DNA from 3 places in the Serratia montpellierensis genome. Region 2 is predicted to be linked to each of the others. Evidence: riboswitches for the same ligand, from Rfam matches in the RefSeq annotation. Region 2 holds a riboswitch; each other region holds the start of a gene.
The links. A riboswitch is a leader RNA that binds a small molecule or an ion and turns the genes downstream of it on or off. The one in region 2 is predicted to bind thiamine pyrophosphate.
Positions count from the first base shown of each region.

Region 1: linked by a shared signal. The riboswitch ahead of thiC (phosphomethylpyrimidine synthase ThiC) and the one ahead of thiB (thiamine ABC transporter substrate binding subunit) in region 2 are both predicted to bind thiamine pyrophosphate.
Region 3: linked by a shared signal. The riboswitch ahead of tenA (thiaminase II) and the one ahead of thiB (thiamine ABC transporter substrate binding subunit) in region 2 are both predicted to bind thiamine pyrophosphate.

Region 1 covers NZ_VOSN01000004.1:243,055-247,234, reverse strand. The annotation lists gene hemE (uroporphyrinogen decarboxylase) at 1-344, opposite strand, end outside; gene nudC (NAD(+) diphosphatase) at 383-1,150, opposite strand; gene FUU19_RS05320 (Rsd/AlgQ family anti-sigma factor) at 1,252-1,755, shown strand; TPP riboswitch at 1,795-1,919, shown strand; gene thiC (phosphomethylpyrimidine synthase ThiC) at 2,034-3,983, shown strand; gene thiE (thiamine phosphate synthase) at 3,976-4,180, shown strand, end outside.
Region 2 covers NZ_VOSN01000002.1:440,350-444,529, reverse strand. The annotation lists gene sgrT (glucose uptake inhibitor SgrT) at 1-74, opposite strand, end outside; partial or broken gene sgrR (HTH-type transcriptional regulator SgrR) at 165-1,825, shown strand; TPP riboswitch at 1,863-1,981, shown strand; gene thiB (thiamine ABC transporter substrate binding subunit) at 2,039-3,025, shown strand; gene thiP (thiamine/thiamine pyrophosphate ABC transporter permease ThiP) at 3,001-4,180, shown strand, end outside.
Region 3 covers NZ_VOSN01000013.1:875,792-879,971, forward strand. The annotation lists gene FUU19_RS15925 (SDR family NAD(P)-dependent oxidoreductase) at 1-649, opposite strand, end outside; gene FUU19_RS15930 (LLM class flavin-dependent oxidoreductase) at 663-1,685, opposite strand; TPP riboswitch at 1,836-1,938, shown strand; gene tenA (thiaminase II) at 2,001-2,684, shown strand; gene FUU19_RS15940 (ABC transporter ATP-binding protein) at 2,681-3,421, shown strand; gene FUU19_RS15945 (ABC transporter permease) at 3,418-4,180, shown strand, end outside.

The sequences.
Region 1 (4,180 bases), on a different contig from region 2:
AACACCGGCAGCTTGTCGACGTCGGCGCGGCAGGTGACGGGGGAACTGAAACGCGGACCTTCGCCGGCTTCAAAGTACAGGCCGAGCCCCATGGCGTCGGGAATGGTGAGAATGTCGGAGAACAGGATGGCGGCGTCCAGCGCATAGCGGCGCAGCGGTTGCAGCGTGACCTCGCAGGCCAGCTCCGCGTTCTTGCACAGCGACATGAAATCACCGGCCTGGGCGCGGGTCGCCTTGTACTCCGGTAAATAACGACCGGCCTGGCGCATCATCCATACGGGGGTCACATCCACCGGCTGGCGCAACAGCGCGCGCAGGTAGCGATCGTTCTTCAACTCAGTCATTTATGGGGCTCCCTTAATAATCTGCCGGCCATTGTACATTATTCTGCCCGGCACAGCGCCACGGTGTCCTCAATCAACCGGCGCGCCACGGTGCCGGGCGGCGGCAACAGCGGCAGTTGGTCGTAGCGGTACCAGCCGGCGTTGAGCAGCTCTTTGGGGTCGTGACGAAGGTCACCCTGATGGTAATCGGCCATAAAGGCCATCATCAGCGAGTGCGGGAACGGCCAGGGTTGTGAGGTGACGTAACGCAGGTTCTTGATTTCGATATTGCTCTCTTCCATCACTTCACGCGCTACCGCCTGTTCCAGCGTTTCGCCTACTTCGACGAAGCCGGCCAGCACCGTGTGGATGCCACCGCGATGGCGCACGTGTTGCGCCAGCAGGATCTGATCGTCGCGCCGAATGGCGACGATCACGCAGGGCGCAATCTGCGGGTAATACCGTTCTTTGCAGTGGCCGCACAGGCAGGCGCTTTCGGAGCGGCTGAGGTGCATTTCATGGCCGCAATAACCACAGTAGCGATGAGAGCGGTAGAAATCCGCCAACTGAACGCCGCGCCCGGCAAGCTGGAACAGACCGCGATCCTGATCCAACAGCTGACGCACCGATCCCATCTCCCGCGGCATCGCCTGGCGCACCAGCCAAACCGGCGCCCCCTCCCATTCACCGATGGTGCGCGCCATGTGGCCCTGTAGCCCGAGGGCGGCGGCCGTCCCCGACGGCAATTCACCGTTCGGTAACCAAAGTTTGCTTTCATGGCTGACGATCCACCAGCCGTTTTCATTGCCCGTTAATGCAAGTTCCATATCGTTGTTGCACAACCTCAGCTTCACTGGCACTCTACAAATCGGCTTTGTTACATTTTAATAACTTACCGGTTACTTTTGTTACTTACACGGAGTCAAACATGCTCAACCGTTTGGAAAGGCTGACTCAGCGCGTTGGCGGTAGTAATGAATTAGTTGATCAATGGCTTCAAGCCCGCAAGCAGTTGCTGGTCGCCTACTGCACGCTGGTAGGCCTCAAACCGAATAAAGAAAAGCATACGCCGCTGAATGAAAAAGCGCTGGAGAACTTTTGCCACAACCTGGTGGATTACCTCTCCGCAGGGCATTTTCATATCTATGACAGAATTATCAAACAAGTGGAAGGCGCAGCCAGTCCGAAAATGTCGCTGGCGGTGAACATCTACCCCAAGCTGTGGGCCAATACCGAACAGATCATGGCGTTCCACGATCGCTATACCGAAGTGGATATCGATCAGGAGGTTTGTCTGGAATTCCACCAGGCCTTGTCGGATATCGGCGAAACGCTGGCGGCGCGCTTTGCGCTGGAAGATAAGCTGATCCAGTTGGAAGCGGAAGCCGCACAGCAACCGCTGCCGGACCAGGCGCTGGATCCGGCGCGTTAAAATTTTATAGTTTTTTTTCTTATCCCTCCTATACTGGGGGGCATCTTGTCGGAGTGCCTAGCGCCTGATTTGTTCATCGAATCAGCCAGGCTGAGACCGTTAATTCGGGATCCGCGGAACCTGATCGGGTTAATACCCGCGAAGGGAACAAGAGTAATCTATCGCCACAGGCACGGCCTTCCCCTTGCGGGTGCCCTGCCTTATCGGCCACCATCATTACTCCCTCCGAGCTCCAGACAAGCAACTTTCCCAATCCAACACACTGGTAGGAACTTGCTATGTCTAACGTTAATCCACCGCGCGCCCGTAAAGCGCAACGCGAAGCCGCTCAGCAGTTTATCGACACCCTGCAAGGCATGGCTTTCCCGAACTCACGTCGCATCTATCTCCAGGGCTCGCGCAGCGATATCCAGGTGCCGATGCGCGAAATTCAGCTCAGCCCGACCCTGCTCGGCGGCAGCAAAGACCACCCGCAGTATGAACCCAACGAGGCGATCCCGGTGTATGACACCGCCGGCCCCTACGGCGATCCGCAGGCCAAGCTCGACGTGCACGCCGGTCTGGCCAAGCTGCGCGCAGGCTGGATCGACGCGCGCGGCGATACCGCCACCCTAAGCGGCGCCAGCTCCGGCTTCACCCAACAGCGGCTGGCGGACGAGGGGTTGGATCACCTGCGCTTCGAGCATCTGCCGCTGCCGCGCAAAGCGCTGCCGGGCCAGCGCGTGACCCAGCTGCACTACGCCCGCGCCGGTATCGTCACCCCAGAGATGGAGTTCATCGCCATCCGTGAAAATATGGGGCGCGAACGCATTCGCGGCGAGGTGCTGCGCCACCAGCATCCGGGCCAGGGCTGGGGCGCCAACCTGCCGGACAACATCACGCCGGAGTTCGTGCGTCAGGAAGTGGCCGCCGGCCGCGCCATCATTCCCGCCAACATCAACCATCCGGAGGCGGAGCCGATGATCATCGGCCGCAATTTCCTGGTGAAGGTGAACGCCAATATCGGCAACTCGGCGGTCACGTCGTCGATCGAAGAAGAGGTGGAGAAGTTGGTGTGGTCCACCCGCTGGGGCGCGGACACCGTGATGGATCTCTCCACCGGCCGCTATATTCACGAAACCCGCGAGTGGATCCTGCGCAACAGCCCGGTGCCCATCGGCACCGTGCCGATCTACCAGGCGCTGGAGAAGGTCAACGGCGTGGCGGAAAACCTCACCTGGGAGATGTTCCGCGATACGCTGCTGGAACAGGCGGAGCAAGGGGTCGACTACTTCACCATCCACGCCGGCGTGCTGCTGCGCTACGTGCCGATGACCGCCAAACGCCTGACCGGCATCGTGTCACGCGGTGGCTCGATCATGGCCAAATGGTGTCTGTCGCACCATCAGGAAAACTTCCTCTATCAGCATTTCCGTGAAATCTGCGAGATCTGCGCCGCCTACGACGTTTCGCTGTCGCTCGGCGACGGCCTGCGCCCCGGCTCGATTCAGGACGCCAACGACGAAGCCCAGTTCGCCGAACTGCATACGCTGGGCGAGCTGACCAAAATTGCCTGGGAATACGACGTGCAGGTGATGATCGAAGGCCCGGGCCACGTGCCGATGCAGATGATCCGCCGCAACATGACCGAAGAGCTGGAACACTGCCACGAAGCGCCGTTCTACACTCTCGGCCCGCTGACCACCGATATCGCACCGGGCTATGACCATTTCACCTCCGGCATCGGCGCGGCAATGATCGGCTGGTTCGGCTGCGCCATGCTGTGTTACGTCACGCCGAAAGAGCACCTCGGCCTGCCGAACAAAGAGGACGTCAAGCAGGGCCTGATCACCTACAAGATCGCCGCTCACGCCGCCGATCTGGCCAAGGGCCATCCGGGCGCGCAGATCCGCGATAACGCCATGTCCAAGGCACGTTTCGAATTCCGCTGGGAAGATCAGTTCAATCTGGCACTCGATCCGGCCACCGCGCGCGCCTATCACGACGAAACCCTGCCGCAGGAATCCGGCAAGGTCGCCCACTTCTGCTCGATGTGCGGGCCGAAATTCTGCTCGATGAAGATTTCGCAGGAGGTGCGCGACTACGCCGCCGCCCAGGAGGCCGCCAAACCGATAGAAGTGCAGCTGACCGGCATGGAGAAAATGTCCGCCGAGTTCCGCGCCCGCGGCAGCGAGCTGTATCACAGCGCCGGCGCCGGCACCCTGCAAGAGGAGACAAGCAATGACTGATATCACGACCCCCTTCCCGGCTACGCCCCACAAGCTGGGGCTTTACCCGGTCGTCGACAGCGTGGAATGGATCGCTCGCCTGCTGGAGGCCGGCGTCACCACGATCCAGCTGCGCATCAAGGATCTGCCTGACGAGCAGGTCGAAGAGGATATCGCTGCCGCCATCGCGCTGGGCCAGCGTTATCAGGCACGGCTGT
Region 2 (4,180 bases):
AGCCAGTCGGCGCGCTGGCGGCGCACCGCGCTGAAATAGCGCTGATAGAACTGCCTGGATAAGAAAGCTTTCATGATTACGCCCTCCCCTTTCATTGATGAAAATTATCGGCGTAATATAGGGAAAGATAAATTGACGAGTTGAGGCGGGAGCGTTCCTCTTTTATGTCCACGTCCAGATTGCAGCAACAGTTCATCCGCCTGTGGCAGCGCTGTCACGGTGAAACCACTGACACCACGCTGCAGGATCTGGCGGAGGTGCTCAGCTGCTCGCGGCGCCACGTGCGCTCCCTGCTGAGCGCCATGCAGCGGGAAGGCTGGCTCACCTGGCAGGCGGAGTCGGGGCGCGGCAAGCGTTCACGGCTTACCTTCCACTACACCGGCCTGGCGCTGCAGCAACAGCGGGCCGAGGAGCTGCTGGAGCAGGACCGCATCGATCAGCTGGTGCAGTTGGTGGGCGACAAAAACGTGGTGCGCCAGATGCTGCTGTCGCAGCTGGGTCGCAGCTTCCGCCAGGGTAAACACATCCTGCGGGTGCTCTACTACCGGCAGCTGTACAACCTGCTGCCCGGCTCGGCGCTGCGGCGTTCGGAGACCCATTTGGCGCGCCAGATCTTCAACGGCCTGACGCGCATAAATGAGGAAAACGGGGAACTGGAATCCGATCTGTCTCACCATTGGCAGGCGCTGACGCCGCTGCACTGGCGGTTTTATCTGCGCCCGGCAATCCATTTTCATCATGGCCGCGAGCTGGAGATGGCAGACGTCATCACTTCCCTCTCGCGTCTCACCTCGCAACCGCTGTTCTCGCATATCGAGAGCGTCACCTCGCCGACGCCGTTCGTTATCACGTGCATCTGCGCAGCCCCGATCACTGGCTGCCCTGGCTGCTGGGCAGCGTGCAGGCCATGATCCTACCGCACGAATGGCGCGAACTGCCGGATTTCGCCCGCCATCCGGTCGGCACCGGCCCCTACCGCGTGGTGCGCAACCTTCCCAGCCAGATGAAGATCCACGCCTTCGACGACTATTTCGGCTACCGGGCGCTTATTGATGAGGTCAATATCTGGGTGCTGCCGGAATTCTCCGAAGAGCTGGTGCACTCCGGCGTGCAGCTGCAGGGCAATGAAACCGGCAACAGCGAGCTGGAAAGCCGGCTGGAAGAAGGCTGTTATTTCCTGCTGTTCGATCAGCGATCCCCATTAGCGGCCGATCCTGCCATTCGCAGTTGGCTGTGCGAATTGATCAACCCCATTTCGCTGCTGAGCCACGCCGGGCCGCTCTACCAGCGCTATTGGTCGCCGGCGTACGGCCTGCTGCCGCGTTGGCACCACAACCGCACGCTGGCGCAGCAGCCCAAACCCGCGGGCCTGACCGAACTGACGATGACCCACTTCAATGAGCATTCGGAGTTTCACGCCATTCGCCAGGCGATCGAACCGCTGCTGGCGCAGCACGGCATCCGCCTGATCGTGCAAAGCGTGGATTACGCCACCTGGCACCAGGGCGACGCGCGCAGCGATCTGTGGCTCGGCAGCGCCAACTTCTATCTGCCGTTGGAGTTTTCGCTGTTCGCCACGCTGTACGAACTGCCGCTGATGCAGCACTGCATGAACGAGGATCTGGCGGAGGATGCGGCGCTGTGGCGCGCCAACCGCTTGCCGCTGGCCGAGTTCTGCCGGCGCCTGGTCAGCAACCACCAGCTGCATCCGCTGTTCCACCACTGGCTGCAGCTGCACGGCCAGCGCAGCATGCGCGGCGTGCGGATGAACACCCTGGGCTGGTTCGACTTCAAGTCCGCCTGGTTTGCCCCGCCGGAGGCATAAGCGCCTTTCGCCCAGGTCGGTTAATCTTTACAATAGCGCCGTCTCAACGGGGTGCGGAGAATAGGGCCGTGTGATAAGCCCGATTTTCCGCTGAGAGCACACCCGTCGAACCTGATCCGGTCAATACCGGCGGAGGGATTTGAGCCCAGCGAACCGGCGACGCCGCCTCGCCCCCTCAGATGCCCTTGCCCCCTTATTTTTCAGGAGTGCAACGTGGTCAAAAAATATCTGCCCTGCTTATTGCTGCTGTGCGCCGCGCCGGTGTTCGCCAAGCCGACGCTGACGGTATACACCTACGATTCCTTCGCCGCCGACTGGGGCCCAGGCCCGGCGGTGAAAAAAGCCTTCGAAGCCGAGTGCGACTGTGAACTGAAGTTCGTCGCGCTGGAAGACGGCGTCTCGCTGCTGAACCGCCTGCGCATGGAGGGCAAGAACAGCGCCGCCGACGTGGTGCTGGGGTTAGACAATAACCTGTTGCAGGCGGCGCAGCAAACCGGCCTGTTCGCGCCGAGCGGCGTCGACACCGCCAAACTGACGGTGCCGGGCGGCTGGCAGGATACGACCTTCGTGCCTTACGACTACGGATACTTCGCCTTCGTCTACAACAAAGAAAAACTGAAGAACCCGCCAAAAAGCCTGCAGGAGCTGATCAGCAGCGATCGCAACTGGAAGGTGATTTACGAAGATCCCCGCACCAGCACGCCGGGCCTCGGCCTGCTGCTGTGGATGCAAAAAGTGTATGGCGACAAGGCGCCGGCCGCCTGGCAGCAGTTAGCGAAAAAGACCGTCACCGTCACCAAAGGCTGGAGCGAGGCCTACGGCCTGTTCCTGAAAGGCGAAGGCGATCTGGTGCTCAGCTACACCACCTCTCCCGCCTATCACCTGATCGCAGAGAAAAAAGATCTCTATGCCGCCGCCATGTTCAGTGAAGGTCACTACCTGCAGGTGGAAGTGGCGGGCAAGCTGAAGGCCGCCAAACAGCCTGAGCTGGCGGAGCGCTTCATGCAGTTCATGGTGACGCCGGCGTTCCAGAACACCATCCCGACCGGCAACTGGATGTATCCGGTGATCAACACCCCACTGCCCGTCGGCTTTGAGCAGATGAACGTACCGCATACCGCGCTGCAATACAGCGCCGAAGAGGTGGCCACACAACGCGGTGGTTGGATCCGGGCATGGCAAACTGCCGTCAGCCGTTGATCCCCCGCTGGCTCTGGCCGGGGCTGCTGGCCGCCGGCGTGATCCTGCTGGTCGCCGCGCTGGCGATGGGCTCGCTGTGGCGCCATGCGCCGGACAGCGACTGGCGCGGCCTGTGGCAGGACAGCTACCTGTGGCACGTGGTGCGCTTCACCTTCTGGCAGGCGCTGTTGTCGGCGCTGATTTCGGTGCTGCCCGCCGTTCTGCTGGCGCGTGCGCTCTATCGCCGCCGTTTCCCCGGCCGGCAGCTGCTGCTGCGGCTGTGCGCCATGACGCTGGTGCTGCCGGTGTTGGTGGCGGTGTTCGGCCTGCTCAGCGTCTATGGCCGCCAGGGCTGGCTGGCGACGCTGTGCGGCTGGCTGGGCGTCGAGTATGGCTTCTCGCCCTACGGGCTGCAGGGCATTCTGCTGGCGCACCTGTTCTTTAACCTGCCGCTGGCCACCCGCCTGTTGCTGCAGGCGCTGGAGAACATTCCGGTGGAGCAGCGCCAGCTGGCCGCCCAACTGGGTATGAGCGGCTGGCAGCAGTTCCGCTTCGTCGAATGGCCGGCGCTGCGCCGCCAGATCCTGCCGAGCGGCGCGTTGATTTTTATGCTGTGCTTCGCCAGCTTCGCCACCGTGCTATCGCTGGGCGGCGGACCGCAGGCCACCACCATCGAACTGGCGATCTACCAGGCGCTGAGTTACGACTACGATCTGGGCCGCGCCGCCATGCTGGCGCTGATCCAGTTAAGCTGTTGTCTGGGGCTGGTGTTGATCAGCCAGCGCCTGAGCCAGGCGCTGCCGGTGGGCCATACCCACGCCCAACGCTGGCGCAACCCGGAAGACAGCCGGTGGCGACGCGTCGGCGATTTTCTGCTGATCGCCGCCGCGCTGCTCCTGCTGCTGCCGCCTCTGCTGGCGGTGATCGCCGACGGCGCCAATCAGGCCGTCGTCAGCGTGCTGCGCCAGCCGGTGCTGTGGCAGGCGCTGTTCACGTCGCTGCGCATCGCCCTCGGCGCCGGGCTGCTGTGCGTGGCGCTCACGATGATGCTGCTGTGGAGCAGCCGCGAGCTGAAGCTGCGGCAGCAGCTGCGCGGCGGCCAGGCGCTGGAGCTGAGCGGCATGGTGATCCTGGCGATGCCGGGCATCGTGCTGGCCACCGGCTTCTTCCTGCTGC
Region 3 (4,180 bases), on a different contig from region 2:
GGGGTTCGAGGCGCTGCTGATGGTGCCAATAGCCGCCGGACGCCAAGGCCTGCGGTTCATCGCTGCTCACCAGCCACGCCTGCGTCACATGCCCCAGCGCCAGATCGTCGGGCGCGTCCGCGCCGCCCATTTTTGTCGGCACCCAACCGGGATCGACCGCGCTGCTGATCACGTCAGGCCACAGGCGCGCCACGGCGGCGGCCAGCGCGGTGACGAACAGTTTGCTGTCCGAATAAGAGCCTGCGGCGCCGCCAAGCCAATCCACGCCGTTCAGTTCCGCCACGCCGTCAAAGTGCATGCTGCTGCTCAGGTAGACGATACGCGTGGGGCGTTCGATCAGGGCCGTCAGCAGATAGGGCGCTATGACGTTCACCGGCATCACCTGCGGCCCGGTAAACATGCCGGCATTGTGGATCACCGCGTCCGGACGACCGAGGCGATTGACCTGCTCGGCAAGCTGCCGGATCTGCTGTACATCGGACAGATCGCCGATCGTCGCCTGAGCGCCGCGATCCAACAGATCGCGCACCGCGTCCAGACGGCCGGGCTCACGCGCATGCAGAATCACCTGATGCCCTTCGTCCAACAGCGTTTGCGCGGCGGCGCGGCCCAGCCCGTCTACCGAACCGGTAATGAAAATGCGTGACATGCCACTCCTCCGTTTAGCGCCAGCCGAGCGCCGGCGCGACATGGGTTAAAATCGATTCGATGACGTGGGCGTTGTAATCCACGCCCAGCTGGTTAGGCACGGTCAGCAGCAGCGTATCCGCTTCGGCAATGGCCTCGTCCTGTGCCAGCTGCTTGATCAGCACGTCCGGCTCGGCGGCATAGCTGCGGCCGAAAATCGCTCGGGTCTGCGCGTCGATATACCCCAGCTGATCGCCCTCCTTGCCGCCGCCGCCGAAGTAGTTGCGATCCCGCTGGTCCACCAGCGCGAAGATGCTGCGGCTCACGGAAACCCGTGGCTCGTGCGCGTGGCCGGCCTCTTGCCAGGCGGCGCGGTAGGCGCGGATCTGCTTGGCCTGCTGGATGTGGAAGGGTTCGCCGGTCTCGTCGTTCTTGAGCGTCGAGCTTTGCAGGTGCATGCCGAGCTTCGCCGCCCAGACGGCGGTGGCATTGGAACCGGCGCCCCACCAGATGCGGTCGCGCAGCCCGGCGGAAAACGGCTCCGGCCGCAGCAGCCCGGGCGGATTCGGGAACATCGGCTGCGGATTGGGTTCGGCGAACCCTTCGCCGCGCAGCGCTTCCAGGAACACTTCGGTATGGCGGCGGGCCATGTCTGCGTCGGTCTCGCCGTCGGCCGGGGCATAGCCGAAATAGCGCCAGCCATCGATCACCTGCTCCGGCGAGCCGCGGCTGATGCCGAGCTGCAGCCGCCCGCCGGCGATCAGATCCGCCGCGCCGGCGTCTTCGACCATGTACAGCGGATTTTCATAACGCATGTCGATCACGCCGGTGCCGATCTCGATGCGTTGGGTTTTGGCGCCGATGGCGGCCAGCAGTGGGAACGGCGACCCCAGTTGGCGCGCGAAATGGTGTACGCGAAAATAGGCGCCGTCCGCCCCCAGATCTTCGGCGGCGACCGCCAGATCGATAGACTGCAGCAGCGCATCCGCCGCGGAACGGGTGCCGGACTGGGCGGAAGGCGACCAGTGGCCAAACGAGAGAAAACCAATTTTTTTCATCGGGAATCGTCCTCAAAGGCAAAATCATCGGCCTACAGTGACAAAAATCGCGCGCTCTGCGCCAGCAAAATCGCCCCCGATCGCACTAAACGAACCGATTGCCGCCGCGCCGCCCGGCGATTGTAATCAAAAAACAAATGTCGTATAACAAGCAGCTCCGAGGGGTGTCCTGTTACGGGCTGAGATGGCGCAAGCCGAACCCTTTGAACCTGATCTGGGTCATGCCAGCGAAGGGACGGTTAGGCAACAACGCTCTCACCCGTTGCCTGTTCATACCCCAGCGTGCCCGGATCTCCACTGACTCAAGGAGGTCCCATGTCCATCACTACCCTGTTCGAAAGCGGTCTTTACGGCCGGCTGCGCCACCATGCCGGCAGCCACTGGCAAGATTACGTCGATCACCCGTTTCTGCAGCAGCTGGCCGCCGGCACCTTGCCTGAACGCGCTTTTCGCCGCTACCTGACCCAGGACTATCTGTTCCTGCTGCACTTCGCCCGCGCCTACGCGCTGCTGGTCAGCAAGCTGCGCACCCTGCCGGAGATGCGCGCCGCCACCGCCTCGCTCAACGGCATCGTCGCCGAACTGCCGCTGCACGTGGCCTACTGCGCCGAATGGGGGTTGAGCGAAGCGCAGATCGCCGCCCAGCCGGAAGCGGCGGAGACCATGAACTACACCCGTTACGTGCTGGATATCGGCCATGCCGGCGACGCCCTCGACCTGCTGGCCGGCCTGCTGCCCTGCGTGGCCGGCTATGCCGAAATCGGCCTGCGGCTGCTGCACGATCCCGCCACCAAGATGGAGGGCAATCCTTACGCCTCCTGGATCCGCAACTACGGCGACGAGGGCTATCTGGCCGGCGTGCGTGCCGCCATCGAGCTGCTCGAGACCGTCGGCCACCAGCGCGGCGCGCAAAGCCGCCTCACCGAGCTGGCGCAGATTTTCACCACCGCCACCCAGCTGGAATCGGCATTTTGGCAGATGGGGCTGAACGCTTCATGATCTCCCCGCTTCTCCCGCCCGGCATCCAGGTGCGGGATCTCAGCCTGCGTTTCGGTCAGCAAATCGTCTTCGACCGGCTGAGCTTCGACATCGCCGGCGGCAGCTTCGTCGCCCTGCTCGGCGCCAGCGGCGCCGGCAAAACCAGCCTGCTGAAGATCATCGCCGGCCTGGCGCAGGCCAGTTCGGGTACGGTGACCGGCAGCGACGGTTTGCCGATCGCCGGGCGCATCGCCTACATGGGGCAAAAAGACCTGCTCTACCCGTGGCTGACCGTCGAAGAGAACGTCGCCCTCGGCTCGCGGCTGCGCGGCGAAGTGGCGGATCGGGCGTGGGTGGCGCATCTGCTCGAACGCGTAGGCCTGGCCGCGCATGGCCGCAGCCTGCCCGCCGCGCTGTCCGGCGGCATGCGCCAGCGCGCCGCCATCGCCCGCACGCTCTACGAACGCCAGCCGATCGTGCTGATGGACGAACCCTTCTCCGCATTGGACGCCATTACCCGCACCGAGATCCAAAGCCTGGCCGCCGAACTGCTGGCGCAAAACACTGTGCTGCTGATCACCCACGATCCGATGGAGGCCTGCCGCCTGAGCCACCGGCTGCTGGTACTGTCGCCCTGGCCGCTGGGCCTCGACGATACCCACCGTATCAGCGGGCAACCGCCGCGCGCGCCGGATGACGCCGACCTGCTGAAAAGCCAGGCCGAGCTGCTGCAACAGCTGGTGAGGGCCGCGCAATGAAGATTGCCAAAGAGCGTGGGCTTACCCGCCTGCGGCGTGGGCTGACGGTGTTTGCCGGGCTGCTGCTGCTGTGGTGGCTGGCGGCGCAAAGCGGCATTCCGGCCTTTCTGCTGCCCACGCCGAGCACGGTGGCGCAGGCACTGTGGGACGGGCGCGGCTATCTCGCCTGGCACACGCTGGTCACGGCTTCGGAGATCGTCAGCGGGCTGGTGCTGGGCGTGATGCTCGGCGCGGCGCTGGCGCTGTGCATGATCTTCTCGCCGCGGCTGCAGCGCTGGCTGATGCCGCTGGTGCTCACCAGCCAGGCGATACCGGTGTTCGCCCTGGCGCCGCTGCTGGTGCTGTGGTTCGGCTTCGGCATGAGCGCCAAGGTGGCGATGGCGGTGCTGGTGATTTTCTTCCCGGTGGTGTCGGCCTTTTTCGACGGGCTGCGCCGGGTCAACAACGACTATCTCGATCTGGCGCGCACGATGCGCGCTTCGCGCTGGGCGCAGCTGCGGCACGTGCGGCTGATGGCGGCGCTGCCGGCCTTCGGCTCCGGCCTGCGCATGGCCGCCGCCGTCGCGCCGATCGGCGCCATCATCGGCGAATGGGTCGGCTCGGCCGAAGGTCTGGGCTACGTGATGCTTAACGCCAACGCGCGCATGCAGACCGACGTCTGCTTCGCCGCGCTGTTTATTTTGGTGCTGATGACCGTGCTGCTGTGGGCCGCGGTAGATGCGCTGCTGCGGCGCCTGATCGCCTGGGCGCCGGAAAACG